DNA from 3 places in the Hymenobacter weizhouensis genome. Region 3 is predicted to be linked to each of the others. Evidence: riboswitches for the same ligand, from Rfam matches in the RefSeq annotation. Region 3 holds a riboswitch; each other region holds the start of a gene.
The links. A riboswitch is a leader RNA that binds a small molecule or an ion and turns the genes downstream of it on or off. The one in region 3 is predicted to bind S-adenosylmethionine.

Region 1 (4,196 bases), 2.2 Mb from region 3:
CCATCCAGTTTGGCAAGTGCAAGTACTGTATGGTAGAGCGCAGTAATACCTGAGCCAGTACAACCGCCGGCAAGGCCGCATACACGCTAGTGGGCACCGTGCCCAGTACCTGTAGCGGGGGTTGTCGTTGGCGGTAGCGCCAGAGCAAAAAACCAATGGTTGCCACCTGCCCTGCCACAGTCGCCACAGAACTGACTACCACTGACTTGCGGTGAATGACTTCATTGAAAATGATAAAAACCGGTAGGCTAACCACCAGCATGATAAGCAAGAACCACCCAAACGCGCCCCAGCTTTCCTTGATGGTTGGATATGCCGGCTCGGGGCGGGCAGCGGAGACAGGCATCTCCGAAGCAGTGATTTCCATGGATAAATCAGGTTACATACTGAGCCTGCAAGCTATTCGGTAGTGTGCACAAAACCCAATAGCCGGCACCTTACGGCTCCGGCTGTTGGGTTTTGCAGTTGCATGCATATGAAGAGGGTTGCAACAGCCCTTAGCCCTTCGGCGGCGCGGAGTTAGGCCGGCTGCCGAAGCTGCTCCTGCCGCAGCTTGCTATGCTTGCGGCCGTAGCCGTAGTAGATGGCCAGTCCCAGGGCCAGCCACACAGCCAGCCGAATCCACGTGTCCAGGGGCAGGGAGGCCATCATCAGCAGGCAGGTCAGGATGCCCAGAACGGGCACCACCGGCACCCAGGGCGTGCGGAATCCGCGCGGGGCGTCGGGCTCCTTTTTGCGCATGATGAGCACGCCCAGGCACACCATCACGAAAGCCAGCAGCGTGCCAATGCTGGTCATTTCGCCCACCACGGCAATGGGCACGAAGCCGGCAAACAGAGCAATGAACAAGCCTAGCAGCAGCCCCGATTGCAGGGGCGTGTGAAACCGCTCGTGCACCCGCGCAAACACCGGTGGCAGCAGGCCGTCCTTGGCCATGGCGAAAAACACCCGCGTCTGCCCCAGCAAATCCACCAGAATCACCGACGTGTACCCGATGATGATGGCCAGAATCACGGCCGAGGCCAGCCAGGCGTAGGGCGTCTTTTCGATGGCAATGGCTACGGGCGCGGCGCTGTCCTTGAACTCGGTGTAGTGGGCCAGGCCCGTAAGCACGTGCCCAAACAGCACGAATAGCACCGTGCAAATCAGCAGGGAGCCGATGATGCCGATGGGCATGTTGCGCTGCGGATTCTTGGTTTCCTGGGCCATCGTCGCCACAATGTCGAAGCCGATGAACACGAAAAACACCACCCCGGCCCCGCGCAAAATGCCGCTCCAGCCAAACTCCCCAAACACGCCCGTGTTCTGCGGGATGTAGGGCTGGTAGTTGGCGGGGTCGATGTACTGCCAGCCCAGGGCAATAAACACCAGCACCACCGACACCTTCAGGGTCACGACCAGGGCGTTGAACCAGGCCGAGCCCCGCGTGCCGCGCACTACAACCAAAGTAATGGCGGCCACGATGAGCATGGCCGGCACGTTCAGCAGTCCGCGCACCGTGCTGCCATCGGCCAGGGCGGCCGTTTCAAACGGCGACATCACCAGCTGCGGGGGCAGGTAGACGTCGTACTTGCTGAGAAACTTCACCAGGTACTGCGACCAGCTGATGGCCACCGCCGCCGCACCCACCGAGTACTCCAGAATCAGGTCCCAGCCGATAATCCAGGCGAACAGCTCGCCCATGGTGGCGTAGGCGTAGGTGTAGGCTGAGCCGGCCACCGGCACCATGGCGGCAAACTCGGCGTAGCACAAGGCCGAAAACGCGCACCCTACGGCCGCCACCATAAACGACAGCGTAACGGCCGGCCCGGCGTTGTTGGCGGCGGCCAGGCCCGTGAGGGAAAACAGCCCCGCCCCGATAATCACCCCAATGCCAATGGCAATCAGGTTAAAGCCGTTCAGGGTTCGTTGCAACGTGCCAGCGCCCGATTCGGCGGCTTCCTGCCGCAGCAGTTCCAATGATTTTTTCAGCATACATCAGTGTATAAGAGGGTGGCGCAAAGCGGACTTCGCGGATTGGTGGCGGCTGCCATGCTGCTGGTAAGCCGGTTGTTTCCTGGCACGTACCGCAGCCCATCTGCTTTCGGCAGCGGTGGCTGGCAGGATAAAAACTTACAAGGGAAAGAGGAGCGGCGTTCGTAGCACACCGCAGCGGGAGCTATCCGCCTGCATCAGCAACAACAGCCGGCGGGCCAACACCAGGTGCCGCTTACGCGCAGACGCAAGAAGGCAGTACACGGAACACTGGAGGCGAAAAAACGGGGCGGGATGTCCACGGCAACTTGTTTTTATATGATCAGCGAGTAGTTGCGCCGACCTTCGGTTGGGCACCGTTCCGCAGCTTGCGGAGGGTTGCCGGCGCTTCAGCGAGCCTGTCTCTCAGCGCCTCTGTATAAAAACAATCCTTCAATAAGGTAAAGAATTGGTGCGGCAAAGCTACGTCCGGCCGGCTCGACGTGCAACCTTCCGCCTCCCGCCCGGCCAGCCCCGACTATTTTTTGGAGGTAAGGTTTAATTCGGCAATTGAATTTTTTGATTTTATCTGCCGCGCCAGCACTAGAAGCGCTTGGCACTCAGACTACCTTTCGTGCCACTTAAAAGCCGTTTAGCTCGCTACGTAGGCAGTTCATTTCTTTTCTTATGAATTAAACCTTTCCCATATGCTGCCGTCTCAGAGCCATGAAAAAGATTGTTGTTTTGCTCGCCGCATTCTCGTTTGCCGCGACTGTCGCCTCGGCCCAAACGGCCCCGGCCCCCACCCAGCGCCCCGCCCAAGCTGCCCGCGCTCAGCAGGCCCCGAAAACCCCTGAACAGAAGGCCGACCGCGCTGCCCAGCACCTGACCAAAAAGCTCGGCCTCAGCGCCGCCCAAACCGAGCAGGTACGGCAGCTGCACCTGGCCCGTATTCAGCAGCAGCAAGCCCGCAAAGCCGCCAGGGCCCAGTACGACGCCCAGCTCAAGCAAATCCTGAGCGCCGAGCAGTATGCCAAGTACACCCAGCTGCAAGCCGAGCGCCTGCAGAAGCGCAAAGCCCGCCACCAAAGCCCACAGCAAGGCAAAAGCTAAGCTCCGGCTGCTTCCCTGAAAACGCCCCGACGTACGCCGTCGGGGCGTTTTTTATGGCTTTGTCATTCTGAGGTGGCAGCCGCTTGCGCACTGGCAAACCAGCGCATGCGGTAGCAGTTCATGGCGGTTTCGCCGAGTTGCTCCAGCAGCTTGTAGTTGGCTACGGCTCCCACGGCGGCCCCAATCACCGGCACGAGCTGGGCCAGCTTGGCCAGGTCGATGTAGTCGCGGTATTCCTGCTGAAACGTGCGCCAGTCGAACTCCTGCACGTCGGGGGGCAGGGTGTGGCGGTAGGCGTCCCAGTCGGCCAGGCGGCGGTAGGTGTCGTTGCGGGTGTGTTGCCCGCTGAAGGCCAATTGAAACACGTGCAGCAGGTAGACCCGCTCGGCGTAATCGTGCACGTCGTGCCCGTAAAGGGCGGCTATATCGAAGAGCAGCTTGAGCTTGAGGCCGAGCAGCAGCGGAAAGTCGGCCAGGCCCAGCAGCAGGCCCCCAGCTCCGGTTACGCCACCTTCCACGGCGGCCGTGTTGCGGTAATAGCGAATGCGGGTGCGCACGGCCGTTTCGCGCTCGGCCAGCGTGCCTTCGCGCAGCGGCTTAGCGGTAAGATGCTGCGAGCCAAACAGCACGCCCCGCACCATCTCCCGAATAGCTGTGGTAATGGCCTGATGCACCTTTTCCGGCAGCAAGGCATTCAGCCGGGCCTGTACCCGCCGCGTTAGGCGGTTCACCAGCGTCGGGGGCCGCTGCATCTGCCGCTGCCAGGCCGCCAGTTCAGCCCGGATGGTGTGGTCGTAGCTTTCGAAAGTTGATGGCATAAGCTATTCTGGTTCCTGCAACTGGCGCTGCACGTCAGCTTTCAGTACCGGCAAATGCCGTTTCAGGATGGCCCATACAATTACGTCGTCAATGTTGTCGTACGAATGGATCAGACGGTTGCGGAAGTCCACCATCTGTTGCTGCCAAGCGTGAGGCTCGACGCGGACTTGGTAGCTGTACGTGCTGGTCATCGTAGTAAAATCAATACAGCAACGTATACCTGAAATGACATCGTACCCGCGTAGAAAAGCCACTTCATATACCGTATGTCATCAACTGTAATATTGGTCGGTGAAATTGTTCTGACAACT
Region 2 (4,196 bases), 2.2 Mb from region 3:
GTTGTCGCCGAGCAAGGCGCTGAGCGGAATGGCCGTGGCGGCGGGCAGGTGGAAGTGGGTGGTGAGGGCGGCGTAGTCGGTGGCAATGCGGGCGAAAACGGCCTCGTCGTAGCCTACCAGGTCCATCTTGTTCACGGCCAGCACGAAGTGCCGAATGCCCAGCAGAGCGGCAATCAGGGTATGGCGGCGAGTTTGCTCAACTACGCCCTGGCGGGCATCCACCAGCACAATGGCCAGGTCGGCGTTGCTGGCGCCCGTCACCATGTTGCGGGTGTACTGCACGTGGCCGGGCGCGTCGGTGATGATGAACTTGCGGCGCGGCGTGGTGAAGTACTTGTAAGCCACGTCGATAGTAATGCCCTGCTCCCGCTCGGCCCGCAGCCCATCGGTCAGCAAGGCCAGATCCACGGTGCCGCCCGACGCCTGCCGCTTCTCCAGGGCCGCCAGCACGTCCAGCGACACCGACTCAGAATCGTACAGCAGCCGCCCAATCAGCGTGCTTTTGCCGTCGTCCACGCTGCCGCAAGTGATAAATCGAAGTAAGTCCATTTCGGAGAGGTGAGAAGGTAGAGGTGAAAAGTGAGATGGACGGTGAAGAATATGAGGGTGTAGTTAGGAATACTGATGAGGAAAGGGCAAGCCAAAAACTCTCACTTCTCACCTCTCATATCTCACTTCTAAATCAGAAATACCCGTTGCGCTTCCGGTCTTCCATGCCGGCTTCGGAGATGGTGTCGTCGAGGCGGGTGGCGCCCCGCTCACTTACCTTGGCCAGCAGCAGGTCCTGGATGATGTCTTCGACGGTGGCGGCCGAGCTTTCCACGGCGGCCGTGCAGGTAGAGTCGCCCACGGTGCGGAAGCGCACCTGCCGGGTCACAATTTCGTCGTCCTCGTCGAGGCGCAGGTGCTCGGTGAGGCCCAGCAGCTGGCCCGAGGGCAGCACCACGCAGCGCCGCTCGTGGCCGAAGTAGATGTCAGGCAAGGCAATGTTTTCGCGCTGGATGTAGCGCCACACGTCCAGCTCGGTCCAGTTCGAGATGGGGAATACGCGCACGTTTTCGCCCTTCTGAATGCGGCCGTTGTAGATGTTCCACAGCTCGGGGCGCTGGCGCTTGGGGTCCCACTGCCCAAACTCGTCGCGCACGGAGAAGATGCGCTCCTTGGCGCGGGCCTTTTCCTCGTCGCGGCGGGCCCCGCCGATGCAGGCGTCAAACTCAAACTCCTCGATGGTTTCGAGCAGGGTGTAGGTCTGCAAGGGGTTGCGACTGGGGTACTTGCCGCCCGGCTCGCGCAGGCGCTGGCGCCGGATGGTGTCCTCGACGCGGCGCACAATCAGCCACTCGCCCAGGCGGGCGGCCAGCTCGTCGCGGTAAGCCAGCACCTCGGGGAAGTTGTGGCCGGTATCCACGTGCACCAGCGGAAACGGAAAGCGGCCGGGCCGGAAGGCCTTTTCGGCCAGGCGGGTGAGCACAATAGAGTCTTTGCCGCCCGAAAACAGCAGGGCAGGCCGCTCAAACTGCCCGGCTACTTCGCGCAGAATGTGAATGGCTTCGGCTTCAAGCCGGTCGAGATAATCAAATTGAGTCATGTAGAACACGCTTTAGCTTGTTCGGCGCCAGGAGTTTCTGGCTGAAAAAAGCCCGGCCAGGCCGGAGAAATACTGTTTAGTGGTAACCGTCATGCTGAGCTTGTCGAAGCATCTCTACCTCTGGCTAACTCCTGACGCTTGTTCAACGAAGCGGGAGAGATGCTTCGACTTCGCCTCCGGCTGCGCTCAGCATGACGTTCTGCATGCTGCGGCTTTCAACCGGAAGCAGGCACCGGCTCCACCACCGGGTCGGGGCCGTTGTGCGTGGCGTGCAGGCCGCATTCCTTGGCCGACAGGTCTTCCCACCACCAGCGCCCGGCCCGGAAGTCCTCGCCCGGCCGGATGGCACGGGTGCAGGGCGCACACCCTATGCTCACAAAACCCTGCTGGTGCAGCGGATTGACGGGCACGCCATGCTCCTGCACGAAAGCCAGGGCCTGCTCCCAGGTCCAGTCGAACAGCGGATGAATCTTAATGAGGTTATGCGCCGCGTCCCACTCCACCGGCTCCATGGTCTGCCGGTTCTGCGACTGTTCGGCCCGAATGCCGGTTACCCAGGCCGGGCGGCCCGCCAGGGCTCGGTTCAGTGGTTCCACCTTGCGGATGTGGCAGCACTCCTTGCGGTTTTCCACGCTGTTGTAAAAGGAATTGGGGCCTTTGCTGAGCAGCAGGCTTTCCACGGCCTCTTGCTGCGGGAAGTACACCTGAATGGACTTGCCGTACTTGAGCAGCGTCTTATTCCAGGTGGCGTAGGTTTCCTGAAAATTACGGCCCGTGTCGAGGGTGAATACCTCGATGGGCAGGTCGTGGGCGAAAATCAGGTGGCTGAGTATCTGGTCTTCCAGCCCGAAGGAAGTGGAAAACACCGCCTGCCCCGGATACCGCTCGGCCACGAGGCGCAGGCGGTCCAGAGCCGACGCCTGCGTGAGGCGGGGACGCAGCTCGTCCAGCAAGGCATGGACGGCCGGCGTAGCTTCTGCTACTGCGGACATAAACAAAGGGGGAGTGGAAGGCGCCACCAGGGGCGAGTTCCGGCCAGACATGGCCCCCGAAAGCTGAAATCGGCTGGGGCCGCGCACAGCGCGGCTACAACAGAAACAGCAGGGGCGAAAGGCGCGGGAGTGTGAACGGCCGGGCTACGCAGCTACGCGCACCAGCAGGCTTAGTATCAGCACACTACCAGCAAAAAAGAAGGAAAGCGGGGGCCCTAACAACAACACGCCATGCACAGCATACCACAACACCCATGCTGTACGGCGGGGGAGGTGACGAATGCGGGAGCAGCGGTGGTGTGAAAGGGTTTCACGGCGTTGTTGTTTTTATATGGTCAGGACTTGGCACCGTTGCAGAGCTTCCGCTGGTTGCCGGCGTTTCGTCGAGCCTGTCTCTCCACGCCTCTGTATAAAAACAATCCTTCAGTGGGGTAAAGAATTGGTGCCCTAAAGGTAGCAGCCAGAATTTTATACTTCCAAATTTTTAAATGAATAGTTACTGGCAGTAAGTTGTGTTAAAGATGATACACCGCTGTAAATCAGTGAAATGCTAGATACTAGGCGCCTAAAAGCCAAAACGCGCATACTTTGTTTGTGGCGGATTTTTGCTCTGCCCGCTGCGTCTTTAGCGGCACACGCGCGCCCATAGCTGCCGCAACAGGGCTGTGGCTTCGGGGGCGGCGTTGGTGGCTAGCACCAGCCCGGCGTACACGGCCGTCAGCACCGTGGAGCGCAGCAGCATGGTGAGCAGGGGCGAGGCCTGGGCCGGTACCAACCACGCCAGGAAGCCCGCGGTGGCGGCAATCAGCAGGATGAGCGGAATGCGCCAAGTGAAGGGCTGCATGCGGTAGCTGTGCCACACAAACCAGGTGCGGGCCAGGTTGATGCTGACCTGGGCTGCCACGGCCGCCACAGCCGCACCCATCAGGCCCAGGCGCGGAATCAGCACGGCGTTGAGCACCACGGTCAGCACGGCCAGGCAGGTATTGAAAATCAGGTCGAAGCGGTAGCGGGGCGAGGTGACGACGATGAGGCCGTTGACGCCGGTGATGCTGTCGAAGAGGCGGCTGCCGAGCAGGAGCAGGACCACAGTGGTGCCCTGGGCGTAGTCGGCCCGCATGAGCGAGTAGATAAAGTCCAGATTGAGGCCGATGCCCAGGGCCAGCAGGCAGCCCACCAGCGTGTTCAGGCGGGTAGTGCGGCGGTAGAAGTCGGCCATGCGGGGCAGGTCCTGCTGCTTCCAGTAGTCGGCCAGCAGCGGAAAGGCAATCTTGTTGAGGGAGCGGGCCGGAATAGCCAGCGCCGTGCTGATATAAAATGCCACCTGATAAATGCCGGCCGCCGCCAGATTTACCTGCGCCCCCACCATAAGCATGTCGATGTACATGATGATGGTGCCTGACAGGGAGCTGAGCAGGGTAAAAGCGCCCACGCTCAGCAGCTCCCGCACGGGCCGCACGGCCAGCACTTGCCGCGTGGGCCGCAGGTGCAGCTCCCCGATGGCCGCCACATAGCCCGTAAGCAGCAGCAGCAGCAGCCCGTTGGCCCCCACAAACCACAGCACGTACCCCCGAAACGACAGGTAGCCGCCCGCCAGCAGCAGGGCCCCGCTCACG
Region 3 (4,196 bases):
TGATAGGCATCGTAGCTGCGGTAGCTGAGCAGGGCCACGGCGCGGGCCGCTTGTAGGCCCGCCACGCCGCCTTCGGGCGTGGCGGCGTGGTAGGTGGGGTCGGCGAAGATGGCCAGGCGCTGGGCCTCGTTGAAGGCAATGCCCCAGGCCGAGTGCCGGGCGTTGGTGGCCAGCAGCACCAGGTTTTCGATAAGCTGGGGCCGCTGCACGGCCCACTCCAGCGCCTGCTGCCCACCCAGGGAGCCCCCAATCAGGGTGTGGATGCGCGGCAGGGCCAGGTGTTCCCGCAGGGCCTCATGCACGGCCACCATGTCGCGCACCGTCACCAGCGGAAACTGCTGAAACAGCGGCTGCTCGGTAGTCGGGTCGGGTGTGAGCGGGCCGGTAGTGCCGTAGCAGGAGCCCAGCACATTGGCACACACGATAAAGCACTCCTCAGGGTCGAAGTGGCAGCCCGCCCCAAACAGGCCCGGCCACCAGCTGAGCACGTCGGCGTTGGCCGTGAGGGCGTGGCACACCCACACCACATTGTCGCGGGCCGGGTTGAGCTGGCCGAAGGTGTGGTAGGCCACGGCCACGTGCGGCAGCACGGCCCCGCCTTCCAGGCGCAGCGGCCGGGGCAGGAGGAACAGGTGCGGTTCTTCTAAGGACATGGTGTGATGATGAGCCCCTTGGCGGCTCTAGCTCTAGTCGCCTCACCCCCAACCCCCTGTCCGAAAAAGGAGAGGGGACTCTAACTCTAGCTTTTAGCTTTAGGATAAGCTCTAGATGGTTGGGTATGAGGAAACTGGAAGAAGTAGCAGGATGAAAAAACAGAATGGAGTCGGATAGAACTGATAAGGGCCGGGCAGCCAGAACATCGTCTCACTTCTCACCTCTCACTGTCTCAGGTCTAACCAAAAGCCTGCGGGCGGAGCCAGGTGGCTCCGCCCCGGCTGTGGGCGGGTGGTGGGGTTACCAGGCTTCCTCTCTCACAAAAGCCTGGGCACCACCCGCGCGCCGCGGTGCTGGAAGCTGCGGCCGGGCAGCCTCTCTCCAAACCGCCCGGCCTCTCAACCCCCTGGTATTAGACTTCCAGCGTGGCGGCGTGTTCGATTTCGGGTTGGGGCAGCAGGGTGCTGCCGCTGTCGGCGTCCGGGGTGGCGGCGTCGCGCACCGCGTCGAAGGCTTGTTGCAGGTCAGCCCGGATGTCGTCGAAGTGCTCGATGCCCACCGACAGGCGCAGCAGGGTCGGTGTGACGCCGGCCGCGCGCTGCTCCTCCTCGCTCAGCTGCTGGTGGGTGGTAGCCGAAGGCTGGATGATAAGCGTTTTGGCGTCGCCCACGTTGGCCAAGTGGCTCACCAGCTTGAGGTTGTCGATGAACTGCGTGGCCGTGTCTTTGGTGCCGCGGATGGCGAAGGTGAGCACCCCGCCGTAGCCGCGCTTCAGGTATTTCTGCGCCAGGGCGTAGTAGGGGCTGCTCGGCAGGCCAGGGTAGTTCACGGCTTCCACCTGCGGGTGCTGCTCCAGCCAGGTGGCAATGCGCAGGGCGTTTTCCACGGTGCGCTCCACGCGCAGGCTCAGGGTTTCGAGGCCTTGCAGGAGCAGGAAGGAGTTGAACGGGCTCTGCGAGGGGCCGAAGTCGCGCAGGCCTTCCACCCGGGCCCGGATGATGAAGGCAATGTTGCCGAAGGGGCCGTTCTTGCCGAATACGTCGTTGAACACCAGCCCGTGGTAACCCTCCGAAGGCTCCGTAAACTGCGGATACTTGCCGTTGCCGAAGTCGTAGGTACCGCCGTCCACAATCACCCCGCCAATGCTCGTGCCGTGCCCGCCAATCCACTTCGTAGCCGATTCTACCACGATGTGGGCGCCGTGCTCCAGGGGCCGAAACAGGTAGCCGCCCGCCCCGAAGGTGTTGTCCACAATCAGCGGCAGGTCGTGCTTTTCGGCAATGGCGGCAATCCGCTCAAAGTCCGGAATGCTGAAGCTAGGGTTGCCAATGGTTTCCAGGTAGATAGCCTTGGTATTATGGTCGATGTGCTGCTCGAAGCTCTCGGGCCGGTCCCCGTCGGCGAAGCGCACCTCAATGCCCAGGCGCTTGAAGGCCACTTTGAACTGGTTGTAGGTGCCGCCGTACAGGTGGGCCGTGCTCACGAAATTGTCGCCGGCTTGCAGGATGTTGTTCAGGGCAATGAACTGCGCTGCCTGCCCCGACGACACGGCCAAGGCTGCCACGCCGCCTTCCAGAGCTGCCACCCGCTGCTCAAACACGTCGGTGGTGGGGTTCATCAGGCGGGTGTAGATGTTGCCGAACTCCTTAAGGGCAAACAGGTTGGCCCCATGCTCGGCGTTCTTGAACACGTAGCTGGTGGTCTGGTGAATGGGCACGGCGCGCGAACCAGTTACGGGGTCGGGCTGCTGGCCGGCGTGGAGTTGCAGGGTTTCGAAGTGGAGGCTTTGCGTGGACATACGGGTGCTGATGTTGAGAAGGTTGACGGGAAAAAAGGAGGGAGTGAGCGACGAGCTGAAAGGCCACGCTGAGCGTGGCGGGAGCCGCACCGGAGCCTGCCAGAAAACCTGGCGATAAGGGCTAGCAGGGTGCGGGAGAGCCTAGCGGAGGCCACGGAGGCACCGCCGGGTAGAGCTGGAAGAGGGGAGGAGCGCCGAAGAGCCTTAGGCTAGCAACAGCAACAACAAGCGCCGCAACAGCAGCGCATTCGCATTCGGGAGGTAGTGCGGGCCGCAGGGGGCACAACGCAAAAACCCGTTGGCTGAGCGGCGCGCAGAGCAGCCGGAGCAAACGGGAACAGGTAATCGAAGGCGAAGGAGTTTTCCATGGTACTCGGCTTATATGTCCCGCCGGCCGGAGCCGGAGCGGGCAGGAATTGGCACCTTTCGCGCGGTCGAAGGTTGCCAGCGGGTCACGGAGCCTGTTCTCTCGCCGCTTCTGTATAAATCCTCAAACAAACTGCCCCGCCGCGAGCGGGGGAGTACCGGTGTGGTGATGCAAATGTATACCCGAAAAGGATAAGTGCAAGCAGTCAGCAAAATTTTTTGTTGGACCGGTATGGCGCCCCAGATTCCCGAGGGGTTTGTGGTACCACTATCGTTGCTGACTCCTGCACGCTTAAATAAGTCGTTCAATGATAGTGACATCACGATTAAGAAAGTCGTGGCATCACCCCGGCCCAACAAAAAAAGCCGCCCAGTATGAGCGGCTTTTTCAGAATAGATAAACCAGCAAGCTTACAGCTTGGGTAGCGTCAGGACCTGGCCTACTTCAATGTGGTCGGGGTTGGAGCCGATGATGCTTTTATTGGCATCGTAGATCTGGTGCCACTTGCTGGCGTCGCCGTAGTGGTTTTTGGCAATTTTCGACAGCGAGTCGCCGCTTACCACGGTGTACTTTTCGCCTTGGGCCGCGGCAGCCGGCTGGGCGGCGTTGGCATTGCCGAAGAAATCGGTGGCGCCGCCGGCCGGCTTGGGTTGGTTGGCGGGCTGAACCGGTTGTTTTTCGCCTTTATCCGAGAGGAAGTCAAACAGTCCCATGATGGTGCAATGAGTTAGGAGTGGGAGGGGAAGGCCGTAGGGCATCTGGCTGATGGTCACGGCGTCAGGGCCTCTTACGCCAGCCACGGCAATAGGTTATAGGAGCCAAAATTCTGAGTGAGGAGCTTAACATCTTGCCAAAAGGCCGCGTAAGAGGCGCAAGCCGGCCGCAGCCCAGGGCTGAATGACCGGCATCCTCTTCACTCTCCTAACCCCCAACTCTCGCATCTCATGAAAACGATTTCTGCTCCGTTTCGCTACCTGGCCAGCCTACTGGTACTGCTCTCCCTGTTTGCCGCCTCGTGCAGCAGCAAAGAAGGCAAGGTGGAAGGCGTCAACATGCTCTACGGCAAAGACAGCAAAACCTGGAAAACCGACAAGGAGCTGGACGCTACCGGCGACAAAGTGAAGCAGACCGACTCGGAAGAAGACGAACGGGTGACGTTCTTCGCCAACGGCCAGTACAACATGAGCTCCAACGCCGGCGCCGTAAGCGGCAAGTACACCTTCGACCAGGCCGGCAAGAAAATTACGATGACTCCCAACGGCGCTACCAACGCCAACGTTTTTGATGTGGTAACGCTGACCGACGACAAGCTGACCCTGAAAGGCACCGACGGCTCGGAGCTACGCCTCGAAACCGAATAACACAGACGGAAAACCC

Region 1: linked by a shared signal. The riboswitch ahead of OIS53_RS06720 (amino acid permease) and the one ahead of OIS53_RS17445 (O-acetylhomoserine aminocarboxypropyltransferase/cysteine synthase family protein) in region 3 are both predicted to bind S-adenosylmethionine.
Region 2: linked by a shared signal. The riboswitch ahead of OIS53_RS06655 (phosphoadenylyl-sulfate reductase) and the one ahead of OIS53_RS17445 (O-acetylhomoserine aminocarboxypropyltransferase/cysteine synthase family protein) in region 3 are both predicted to bind S-adenosylmethionine.

Annotation. Positions count from the first base shown of each region.
Region 1 covers NZ_CP110139.1:1,625,952-1,630,147, forward strand. The annotation lists gene OIS53_RS06715 (CPBP family intramembrane glutamic endopeptidase) at 1-367, opposite strand, end outside; gene OIS53_RS06720 (amino acid permease) at 520-1,974, opposite strand; SAM riboswitch class I at 2,286-2,399, opposite strand; gene OIS53_RS06725 (hypothetical protein) at 2,680-3,066, shown strand; gene OIS53_RS06730 (EcsC family protein) at 3,129-3,884, opposite strand; gene OIS53_RS06735 (HepT-like ribonuclease domain-containing protein) at 3,888-4,076, opposite strand.
Region 2 covers NZ_CP110139.1:1,607,939-1,612,134, reverse strand. The annotation lists gene OIS53_RS06665 (sulfate adenylyltransferase subunit 1) at 1-549, opposite strand, end outside; gene cysD (sulfate adenylyltransferase subunit CysD) at 683-1,588, opposite strand; gene OIS53_RS06655 (phosphoadenylyl-sulfate reductase) at 1,804-2,580, opposite strand; SAM riboswitch class I at 2,905-2,996, opposite strand; gene OIS53_RS06650 (lipopolysaccharide biosynthesis protein) at 3,206-4,196, opposite strand, start outside.
Region 3 covers NZ_CP110139.1:4,206,432-4,210,627, forward strand. The annotation lists gene OIS53_RS17440 (homoserine O-acetyltransferase family protein) at 1-653, opposite strand, end outside; gene OIS53_RS17445 (O-acetylhomoserine aminocarboxypropyltransferase/cysteine synthase family protein) at 1,067-2,452, opposite strand; SAM riboswitch class I at 2,828-2,941, opposite strand; gene OIS53_RS17450 (LysM peptidoglycan-binding domain-containing protein) at 3,230-3,532, opposite strand; gene OIS53_RS17455 (lipocalin family protein) at 3,764-4,180, shown strand.